DNA from 3 places in the Mesorhizobium sp. M0011 genome. Region 2 is predicted to be linked to each of the others. Evidence: riboswitches for the same ligand, from Rfam matches in the RefSeq annotation. Region 2 holds a riboswitch; each other region holds the start of a gene.

Region 1 (3,270 bases), on a different contig from region 2:
CAAGCTGGTCGCAGCCGTAGCGCCACCAGTCGTAGCCGCCGAGGATGCGCACGAGGATGACCTTGGCGTGACGGGCGACGCTGTCGACCCAGAGGTCGACGGACATGGGATGGCGCAGGTCACGCAGGGCAGCCAGCCGCATCGAGGGCAGGCGGCCGGCATCGGCCTTCCAGGCTGCCGCCAGTCCGGCGAGGTCGCTGTCGGTGAAGGACAGGGCCACGATATCCGCCGGCGCCTGCCGCAGATCGACCGGCTCGGCGAGGTCGTCGAGCGAGGCGGATGTCGTGGTGAGGATGTGCATCGCAACCCGTGTCCGAGATCAGCCGGCGAGTATACGCTCGATCGCCGGGCGGTTCAGCCCCTTCAGGCCGATGACGACGAGACGCGAGCGGCGGTCGTCCTGCGCGGTCCAGGCGCGGTCATAGTAATGATTGACGCGCGGCCCGACGGCCTGCAGCAAGAGCCGCATGGGCTTGCCGCCGACCTCGACGAAGCCTTTTACGCGCAGCACGTTCTCTTCTTCGGCGACGGTGGCGACGCGCTTTGCCAACTCGTCCGGATTGGCGATCGAGGCAATGTCGACGATGAAGGTGTCGAAGTCGTCATGCTCATGGTCGAATGCGCCGTCATGGTGGGACTTGCGGTTTTCGATGTCGTCCTCGACGGCGAGACCGAGACCGAGCAGCACGGAGGGATCGACCTTGCCATGCGACGTCGGCACGATCTTCACCGCGCGGGCGGAATGTTCGTTGATGATGGCGTTGGCGCGGGCGGTGCCGGCGGCGTCCATCAGGTCGCTCTTCGACAGGATGATCAGGTCGGCGCAGGCGATCTGATCCTCGAACACTTCTTCCACCGGATCGTCATGGTCGAGCGTCTCGTCCCCGGCGCGCTGCGCCTGCAAGGCATTCATGTCGTTGGCGACGCGGCCTTCGGCCAGTGCCGGCCCGTCGACCACGGCGATGACGCCGTCGACTGTGACGCGGCTCTTCACGCTCGGCCATTGAAAGGCCTGGACCAGCGGCTTGGGCAGCGCCAGGCCCGAAGTCTCGATCAGGATGTGGTCGACCCTCGGCGTCAGCGCGAGGATCTTGTCGAGCGCCGGGACGAAATCGTCGGCGACGGTGCAGCAGATGCAGCCATTGGCCAGTTCGACGATATTTTCCTCCGGGCAGGTGTCTATGCCGCAGCCCTTGAGGATCTCGCCGTCGATGCCGATGTCGCCGAATTCGTTGACGATGATGGCAATGCGCTTGCCGCCGGCGTTTTCCAGGAGGTGACGGACCAGCGTCGTCTTGCCGGCGCCGAGGAAGCCGGTGACGACGGTGCAGGGAACGCGGGAGAGGTTCGCAGGCGAATCTGGGGCAGTCATGGTCAATCCTTCAGCAGGTCTAGGGGAGGGATGCGGGCAACGAGGCCGCGCTTCAGGCTATCGGGACGGCCACGCCACGGGATCAGACCGTCGATCGAGGTGGCGAAAAGCTTGGCACCCGTGATGAGGTCGGCGCCGCTGGTCGCTGTCAGGTCGCCGAAGACATAGCTCCAGCAACCGTCGCGCAGGATGGCGGCGCTGAGGCGGCGCTTGCAATTGCCGAGGCATTCGACGCTGCGGATGCGGATGTCGTCGCCAGATGCGGCGCGGCGCGTGTCGTCCGCCAGCAATTCGCCGGCGCGGGGATGAGCGTCGGCGCCGGTCTCATCGCGGCAGGAGGCGCAGACGATGATGGTGACGCCGGCCAAGGCATCATCATGGCCGGACGAGATATCCGCTGTGCCAGCCGAAAAACTGCTGTCGTGGTCCAAGATCGTGCTCCTTGCCCGGAAACCCGCCGGGCGATCGGATTCTAAAGTCGCAGACGGCAGGTCTCCTGGCTCGCGGGTCATCGCCTTGGTAGCCGCCTTCCCGGGAACTCCCCAGTGGCTTTCGGCCTTGGCTCTTCGCTTACAGTTGCGGGGACAGCCGCGGATTTGGGATTTTGCCCCGCACCGCATTCCCTCTTAGCCCTTGCCGTTGCGGGCAAGGGACCATCTGGAACCGGATTTAGGCTTTTGCGGGCGGCGGTGTCAACGCGAGCTTACGACACGGCGATGTCGGCCAGCGCCGGCCCCAAATCCCCGGCAGGCGTCACTTCGATGCGTTCGAGACCGAGCCAGCCCTGCATCTGCTTCAATTCCTCGAACAGCTCTGCAGCGGTTTCAGGCGGTGCACCGGGCTCCGCATAGGCCGCATGGACGCGCAGTATGCTGGCCGGGCGATCGGCCTTGAGGTCGACGCGTGCCACGATCCTGTCGCCGAGCAGGAACGGCAGGACATAATAGCCGTATTGCCGCTTGTCGGCCGGCGTGTAGATCTCGATGCGGTAGTGGAAGTCGAACAGCCGCTCGGTGCGCGAACGCTCGAAGACGACCGGATCGAAGGGTGCCAGCAGGGCGCGGGCCTCGACTTTGCGCGGCTGGCGGGCGTCCCGGTGAAGATAGGCCGGCTTGTCCCAGCCTTCGACACGCACCGGCATCAACTCGCCTGTTTCGACGAGCTCCTCCAGCCGGCCTTTCATGTCGGCGGGCGACAGCCGGAAATAATCGCGCAAATCGCCTGAAGTCGCCACGCCGTGGGCGCGGGCGGAAATGCGCAGCAATTCGCGGTGCGCGTCCTCAGGCGTCGGCACTGGAAGGTCGAGGACCGCCTGCGGCAGCACGCGCTCGGGCAGATCATAGAAACGCTCGAACCCGCGACGGTGCGCCGTGGTGATGCGGCCGGCCCAGAACAGCCATTCGAAGGCGTGCTTGGCATGGCTCCAGCCCCACCAGCCGCCCGAGCCTTTCTGGCCCTCCAGCGCGGAAGCGGCGATCGGGCCGCGCTCGGCGACCTGGCGGTAGATCTCTTCGATGTAGCCGGCGTGCTCGCGGCCCCATTTGGCGAGCCCCAGATACATTTCCTCGCCGCGCTCGGCGCGCTGCATGCGCCAGCGCATCAGCGGGTATGTCTCGACCGGCAGGAAGGAGGCCTCGTGCGCCCAGTATTCGAAAACAGTGCGCTTGCGCGTCACGGCCGCGTTGTCGAGCAGCGAGAACGGGTAGGGGCCAAGGCGCGAATAGAGCGGCATATAATGAGCGCGCACCACGGCGCTGACGGAATCGATCTGCAGCAGGCCGGTGCGGGAGAGGGTGCGGGCAAAATGCCGGCGGTCGGGCGTACCGGTCGGGCGGGGATCGAGGAACCCCTGGGCGGCAAGCGCGATGCGACGGGCCGTGGGGAGCGAGATCTTTTCC
Region 2 (3,270 bases):
CGCGAAGCCGGACAACTGCTCGCCGAAATGCTGTACCATGTCGTTTCGCTCGAACTCACCGTGCACCAGCACGTCCAGCCCGATCTCTTCCTGCCAGCGAATTGCAGCCTCGATCTCCTTCTTCAGGAACGTCTCATAGTCGACATAGCTCAGCTGGCCCTTCGCATGAGCGGCCCGCGCCTTGCGTACCTGCGGCGTCTGCGGGAAGGACCCGATGGTCGTCGTCGGGAACGGCGGCAGCCCGAGTGAGCCGGCTTGGACTCTGGAGCGCTCGCCAAAAGCGCTCTCTCGTCGCTTCGCGCTGTCCTCAATGCTAGCGATCCGCCCCTGAACAAGCGGGTCATGGATCCTCGTGGATGTCACGCGCGTGGCGGCAGCCTCGGCAGACGCTTTCAACGCGCCTGCCACCGCATCCCTGCCTTGGGACAGGGCCCGGGCCAGCAAGACCAGCTCGTCGGTCTTCTGGGCCGCGAAGGCGAGCCACGACCTGATGTCGGCGTCGAGTTCCGTCTCCATGCGCAGATCAATCGGCACATGCAGCATCGAGCAAGAAGGCGCGATCTCGACGCGGTCCAAGGGCCAGCCGGCGACGATCGGTTTGATGCGGTCGAGAATGGCGGGCAGGTTCGCACGCCAGACGTTGCGGCCATCGATCAAGCCAAGCGAGAGCACCAGATCCTTCGGAGCGAGCCGACCCACCGTTTCCAGCTGCTCGGGAGCGCGCACGAGATCAATATGCAGCCCGGCCAAGGGCAGAGAAACCGCGGTTTCGAGATTGTCTCCCAGCGACCCGAAATACGTAGCCAGCATGATCTTCAGCTCGGGCGCGGCTTTCGACAGCTGGCCATAGGCGAATTCGAACGCAGCTCGTTCGTTCGGGTTCAGATCGAGGACAAGCGCTGGCTCATCGATCTGCACCCAGTCGGCTCCCGACAGCTTCAGCCTCTGCAGGACTTGCTCGTAAACGGGCAGCAGCCGCGGTAGGAGCGCGATGGGACCGAACCCCTCGGCAGGCGATTTCGCCAGCTTGAGGAAGGTGATGGGTCCAAGGATGACTGGGCGTGTGTGAATGCCGAGAGCTTTGGCCTCGAGGAAGTAATCGACCGGCTTCGATGACGAGAGGGCGAACGTCTGATCATCATCGAGTTCCGGCACAATGTAGTGGTAGTTGGTGTCAAACCACTTGGTCATTTCCATCGCGGTTACACCAGGTCCATGAGCCTCCTCCTGGTGACCAGCGTGTCCACAATCCTCCGTCTGACCCTGGTTGCCGCGCGCCATTGCGAAGTAGATGTCAAGTGGGACCTCGCCGCTATTCCAGCCGTAACGGGATGGAACGGCCCCGACCATGGCTGCGGTGTCGAGCACATGGTCGTAAAGCGAGAAGTCGTTCGACGGGATTTTCGACACGCCGCGATCGCGCTGCTCTTCCCAGCTAGCGGCACGGAGCGCCTTCGACGTCGTGAGAAGGTCGCCAGCGGACGATGTTCCGGACCAGTAGCTTTCAAGCGCGAATTTCAGTTCTCGCCGACGACCGAAGCGCGGCACGCCGAGCGTTGCTACAGGAATTTCCTGAGAGTCAGTCATGTCATACCCCGATGGTTGGGGCGCCGATGACAAGGAAGGCGCTAGCAGACCGGCACGAACGCCGGCTTGCAGCGGCCACCGAGACACCCCGCCCGTGGACGTAATTCGCCGTGGCAGGTCTCCTGGCTCGCGGGGTCATAGCCTCTACCCGTCTTCCTGAGGGTATTCGCCTCAGTGACATGACTGGGGGTTGGCTCGCCGCTAACAGTTGCGGGGGCAGCGCCGGCATTGCACCGGCTTCCCTCTTAGCTCCGCTGCGGCAGCGCCGCACGCGAGAACCACGACACGCAGACAATCACAGCAGTCCGCTCTTTTGTCAATGACGCATAACGAAATGTTTATGTCGTTATGTGAGTTCGCTTTTACGCTTGTCTAACATTGTGAAATATTCAGTCGCCCATTGGCGGCGCTGCTCCGCTGCCACCATTGTCCAACTAATGGATCCCTGTCGGGCTGCGACATCCCTCGCAGGTCGCCGATGAAGGATTTCGGACAAGACTTCAAGCGCGTGACAACGTCGTTAGAACGCAGAAGATCGCATTGGTGGCGATGTTTAACGATGCGGCGGCAAGCCGTGCGTGCGTGGTAGAAGCGGTTTTCTCGGGGTGAGCGCCAAACCGCGGGAATTGGCACGCCAGTCGTCATCACGGGTGACTAGGCAATCGTGATGACTCCGCTCGGCGGCAAGAGACCACACTGGCGGAGGCGGAGGCCTGGCTCAAGGGTCTGATGCAAAGCCCGACTGTGGTCCCGATAAGCCGCTTAAGCCGCATTCAGGCGGTCAGTATAAGTATCTCTCTCTCCAAGCGCTCGGCATTGAGGGATGCGCAAATGCAGGCAAAGCTCGCGTGCTTCATATTCTGCATCATACGATCGGCAGGACCCAGTTTTTATCCAGTGCACGCGTCAGCGCGGTGTGCAATTCTGGCTCGGTCCGATACGAAGGCATTTGGGCCTCGCTGATCCAGCCCAAGCCAACATAGTGGAAGTGATCCGCAGGGACCGTAACCCGGCTGCTGTCCAGTTGCCGAACGAAGTCCTGGCCGCTCTTGAGATCGCGGTAGCTATCTCGTCGGAGAGCCTCGGATTTACCAGCAGGGCGTCCTCGCCGAAGTCTTCGGCCGCGCCGGCAAACTTCGATAACACCAGAACGCCAGGGTCGCTCGGATCTTGTGCAGCAATGTATTCTTTCGCCACAAGATTCATGCCATCGCGCAACGGCGTCACAACGCAAACACGCGCGGCTCTGTAAAGACCCGCGATCTCAGCTTGGGTGAACGACCTGTTCTCATAGATAATCGGCATCCACTCGTCCGTGCCATGCCGGTTGTTGACTTAATTGACGAGTCTTTCGACGTCGCGCCGATATTCGCTGTACGCTTGGATGTCGCCACGTGAGGGAGTTGCGATTTGCAAGAGCGAGACACGTTGCGGCTCGACTGCCAGCAGATCGAAAGCTTTAATCCGATTGTCGATGCCCTTGGTGTAGTCGAGCCGATCGACGCCGATAACTAGCTTTGCTCCACCAAGTTTCAGCTGCGAAATGTAGGCTTTCTGCGCCTCAAGCGAATCTGCGGCACACTGTTCGAATCGCTTCGGATCGATACCTATAGGAAACTTTTGGCATTGCGTCTGGCCATGGTCCGAGAAAACGGCCCCGTTCTTGCTCTCCAGCCCCAAATG
Region 3 (3,270 bases), on a different contig from region 2:
GATGGTATTTCGCCATGTCGAAGCCGGCGGCTTCCAGCATGCCGCGCACGGCGCGCATGAAGGGATCGGGGCCGCAGCAGAAGATCTCGCGCTCGCGGAAATCGGGCGCCAGCAATGGCAGCCGGATCGCGTCGATGCGGCCCATATGGCCGAACCAGCCCTCGCGGCTCGACCGCTCCTCGATCATGAAGCCGAGCGACAGGCCGGGCATGCGGCTGCCGAGCAGCTCGAGTTCCTTGCGGAAAATGATCTCTTCCGGGCGGCGCGCGCAGTTGACGAAGCCGACATCGGTCCATGGCGCGCAGTCGTTCAGCCAGCGCAGCATCGACATCATCGGCGTCACGCCGGAGCCGGCCGAAATGAACAGATATTTGGCCGCCGGGTGGCTGTGCAGCGAGAAGTCGCCGGTCGGCCCATAGGCCTTGACGTGCGAACCGGGCGTCAGATGGTCGAACATCCAGCGCGTACCGGTGCTGCCCGCCTGCGCCTTGACCGTCACCGCGATCGAGAACGGCCGCGACGGCGAGGACGACAGCGTGTAGGTGCGCATCAGCGGCCCGTCCGATGTCGGCAATTCCAGCGTCACGAACTGGCCCGGTTTGTAGCGGAACCAGGTCTGGTTGTCGGAGCGGAAGGTGAAGGTCTTCACGTCAGGCGCTTCGTCACTGACGCCGATCACTTCCAGCACCTGCAGCCTGTCGTTCCAGGGCGTCATCTGGTCGAGATGGCGATAGAGGCCAAGGTCCGTCATCGCATTCATCCTCTTGTCCCCTGGGCTAGGCGACGCTGCGCAGGGCCGGCCGGTCGCCTTCTGCAAGGCGCGGTCCGATGAACGACGCGTACCACTCGACGAACTGGATCACGCCGCCCTCATGCAGCTCCGAATAGGGGCCTGGTTCGTAGGCCGGCGACAAGATGCCGAAGGCGTTTTCCTCGACGATGCGACGGTCCTGGTCGTTGGTCTCGGTCCAGACATGGGTGAGCTCAGCGAGATCGTAGTCGACGCCTTCGACCGCATCCTTGTGGACGAGCCATTTTGTCGTCACCGCGGTTTCCGTGGCACTGATCGGCAGCACGAGGAAGGTGACGGCATGGTCGCCGAGGATATGGTTCCAGGTTGTCGGATAATGATAAAGCAGCAAGGAGCCGATGCGGTCGGTTGAAACGCTGTCGGACAGGTTCTTCTGGACCGCCCGTTTTCCCGTCATGGTGTAGCTGACGGCATCGCGCAGCAGCGGCGCGCGGGTGGCGCGGTACTGCCCTGCCGGATCGATGCGGAATTTGCTCGGCAGGCCTGATGCCTCGCATTTGGCCCAGTGCGCGACCATTTCAGGGTCGCTGTCGGCGCCGTTGACGCCGGTCACGGTCGGAGCCTCGGGGAAGGTCTTGCACAGCTCAGGATGATTGGCGGCGCAGTGATAGCACTCGCGGTTGTTTTCCCAGACCAGCTTCCAGTTGCCCTTCTCGACGATCGTGCTCTCGAAGGCGATCTTTGCTTCACGCAACCGGTGCGGCAAAAGATAGGGTTCGATCATCGCCCGCATCGGCGCGAAATCCGCCGGCTCCTTGGCCAGACAGATGAAGATGTAGCCGCCGACGCTCTCGCAGGCGACCGGCTTCAGGCTGAAATCACTCTTGTCGAAACCGTCGGCCATCTGGCGGGCAAACAGCAGGCGGCCGTCCAGCTCATAGGTCCACTGGTGATAGGGGCAGACGAGCTTTGCCGCCGTGCCCTTCTCCGTGTTGCATACACGGCTGCCGCGATGGCGGCAGGAATTGTGGAAGGCGTTGATCTTGCCGTGCTGGTCGCGGACAAGGACCACCGGATAGTCGCCGATCTGCACGGTGATGTAGCTGCCCGGCTTCGGCAGTTCGCAATCATGGCCGATGAACAGCCAGTCGCGATACCAGATCAGCTCCATGTCGAGCTTGAAGTAGTCCGGATCGGTGTAGAAGGGCTGCTCCAGCGAAAAGCCTTGCCGGCGCCCCTTCAGGAGCCTCAGCATGTCGTTGCGGGTATCCATGTCCTGTCCTCGTTTCTAAGGACTGAACTGGTGGTGATGGAGGAAGGATTGAAACGCAGGCCGGCTAGGTGCCAGACATGCGCTATCCACCTCTTGACCGCCCACCGCGATCAGTCGAGTCTAACAATCTCGGGCTGGTTTCCGGGCTCTGGAGTTGTCCTTGCGGACCATCGCGACACCTTCCCAGGCAGTTGCCCAGTGGTCTCCCGTTGCGACTTGAACTCCACCACCGTTGCGGGGGCAGCGCCGGATTCTGACCGGCTTCCCAATTCTCCGCCTCGTCGTCACGAAGCGGCACCTGAGATGGTATGATCTAACCACGATCGGGGGCGCGCCGTCGGCATGAAAACGACATCGTATCCATGCGGCGCGACACGGCCTGCGAACGTTCCCGCAGACCGTCGCGGGCTGAAATCCACCTCCCGGATGACCATTTTGCCGGCTGCGATATCCCCGAATCGGACCCCTTGGCGGGGTCAAAAAAGGTTAACGGTTTCGAAAAGTGACTATTAGCTCGATCTAAAATCGAACCGAACGGTTCGTTTCTGTTGACGGTGCGTGCAGGACGGTGTGAACGCTGGGCCTCTGAAACAGTCAGTGATCCATCCAGCGGTTACACTTAACATGCTGATTTAAAGAAGAAAAATATACCGTAGATTCCCTTGGCACAATTTCAAGGTGTGGATTCATGGTCCACACGGAACAACTTCGTGATTGGAAAAGGCGGGGTTGCCCTCCCACATCGGGGCTGTCCGAACGACGCGATTTCATTTCCAAGACACGCCGCTAGACGGACGGAAAAAGACGATACTGGAGTACAAAAATGAAAAAGATCATTCTCACTGCCGCAGCCCTTCTGGCCATTTCCGGCAGCGCCTTCGCTGGTAGCGACCACTACGGTTCGAACGCCGCGGCAGCCACTGCTGTCGACAGCTCGTACACCGCTTCGACCAAGAAGTCGGAACCGGCTGCTCAGGCGCCTGCCCAGGGTGCTGACCGCAACCTCTTCGACAACAACTAACAGCCGATTCCCAGTCGACGGCGGGCTCGCCCGCCGCCCTGGCGAAATTCAGACATTCAGGAGTATTTAAGATGAACAAGATCCTCATTGCTGCCGCCGCCGTTCTGGCCATCTCCGGCAGCGCTTTCGCCGGCAGCGACAACTACGGTTCGAACGGCTCCAACCAGCCTGCCGCCACGGTGGACCAGTCGTACACGGCTTCCACCAAGACCGCGGAATCGACTG

Evidence for each region. A riboswitch is a leader RNA that binds a small molecule or an ion and turns the genes downstream of it on or off. The one in region 2 is predicted to bind cobalamin.
Region 1: linked by a shared signal. The riboswitch ahead of NKK51_RS06895 (DUF1636 family protein) and the one ahead of metE (5-methyltetrahydropteroyltriglutamate--homocysteine S-methyltransferase) in region 2 are both predicted to bind cobalamin.
Region 3: linked by a shared signal. The riboswitch ahead of NKK51_RS22290 (aromatic ring-hydroxylating oxygenase subunit alpha) and the one ahead of metE (5-methyltetrahydropteroyltriglutamate--homocysteine S-methyltransferase) in region 2 are both predicted to bind cobalamin.

The regions. Positions count from the first base shown of each region.
Region 1 is NZ_JAMYVQ010000004.1:274,339-277,608, forward strand. It holds gene NKK51_RS06885 (cobaltochelatase subunit CobN) at 1-301, opposite strand, end outside; gene cobW (cobalamin biosynthesis protein CobW) at 320-1,372, opposite strand; gene NKK51_RS06895 (DUF1636 family protein) at 1,375-1,803, opposite strand; cobalamin riboswitch at 1,842-2,045, opposite strand; gene NKK51_RS06900 (winged helix-turn-helix domain-containing protein) at 2,076-3,270, opposite strand, start outside.
Region 2 is NZ_JAMYVQ010000033.1:23,170-26,439, forward strand. It holds gene metE (5-methyltetrahydropteroyltriglutamate--homocysteine S-methyltransferase) at 1-1,587, opposite strand, end outside; cobalamin riboswitch at 1,683-1,885, opposite strand; partial or broken gene NKK51_RS27095 (alpha,alpha-trehalose-phosphate synthase (UDP-forming)) at 2,494-3,270, opposite strand, start outside.
Region 3 is NZ_JAMYVQ010000022.1:14,551-17,820, reverse strand. It holds gene NKK51_RS22295 (FAD-binding oxidoreductase) at 1-751, opposite strand, end outside; gene NKK51_RS22290 (aromatic ring-hydroxylating oxygenase subunit alpha) at 777-2,024, opposite strand; cobalamin riboswitch at 2,140-2,341, opposite strand; gene NKK51_RS22285 (DUF680 domain-containing protein) at 2,848-3,045, shown strand; gene NKK51_RS22280 (DUF680 domain-containing protein) at 3,117-3,270, shown strand, end outside.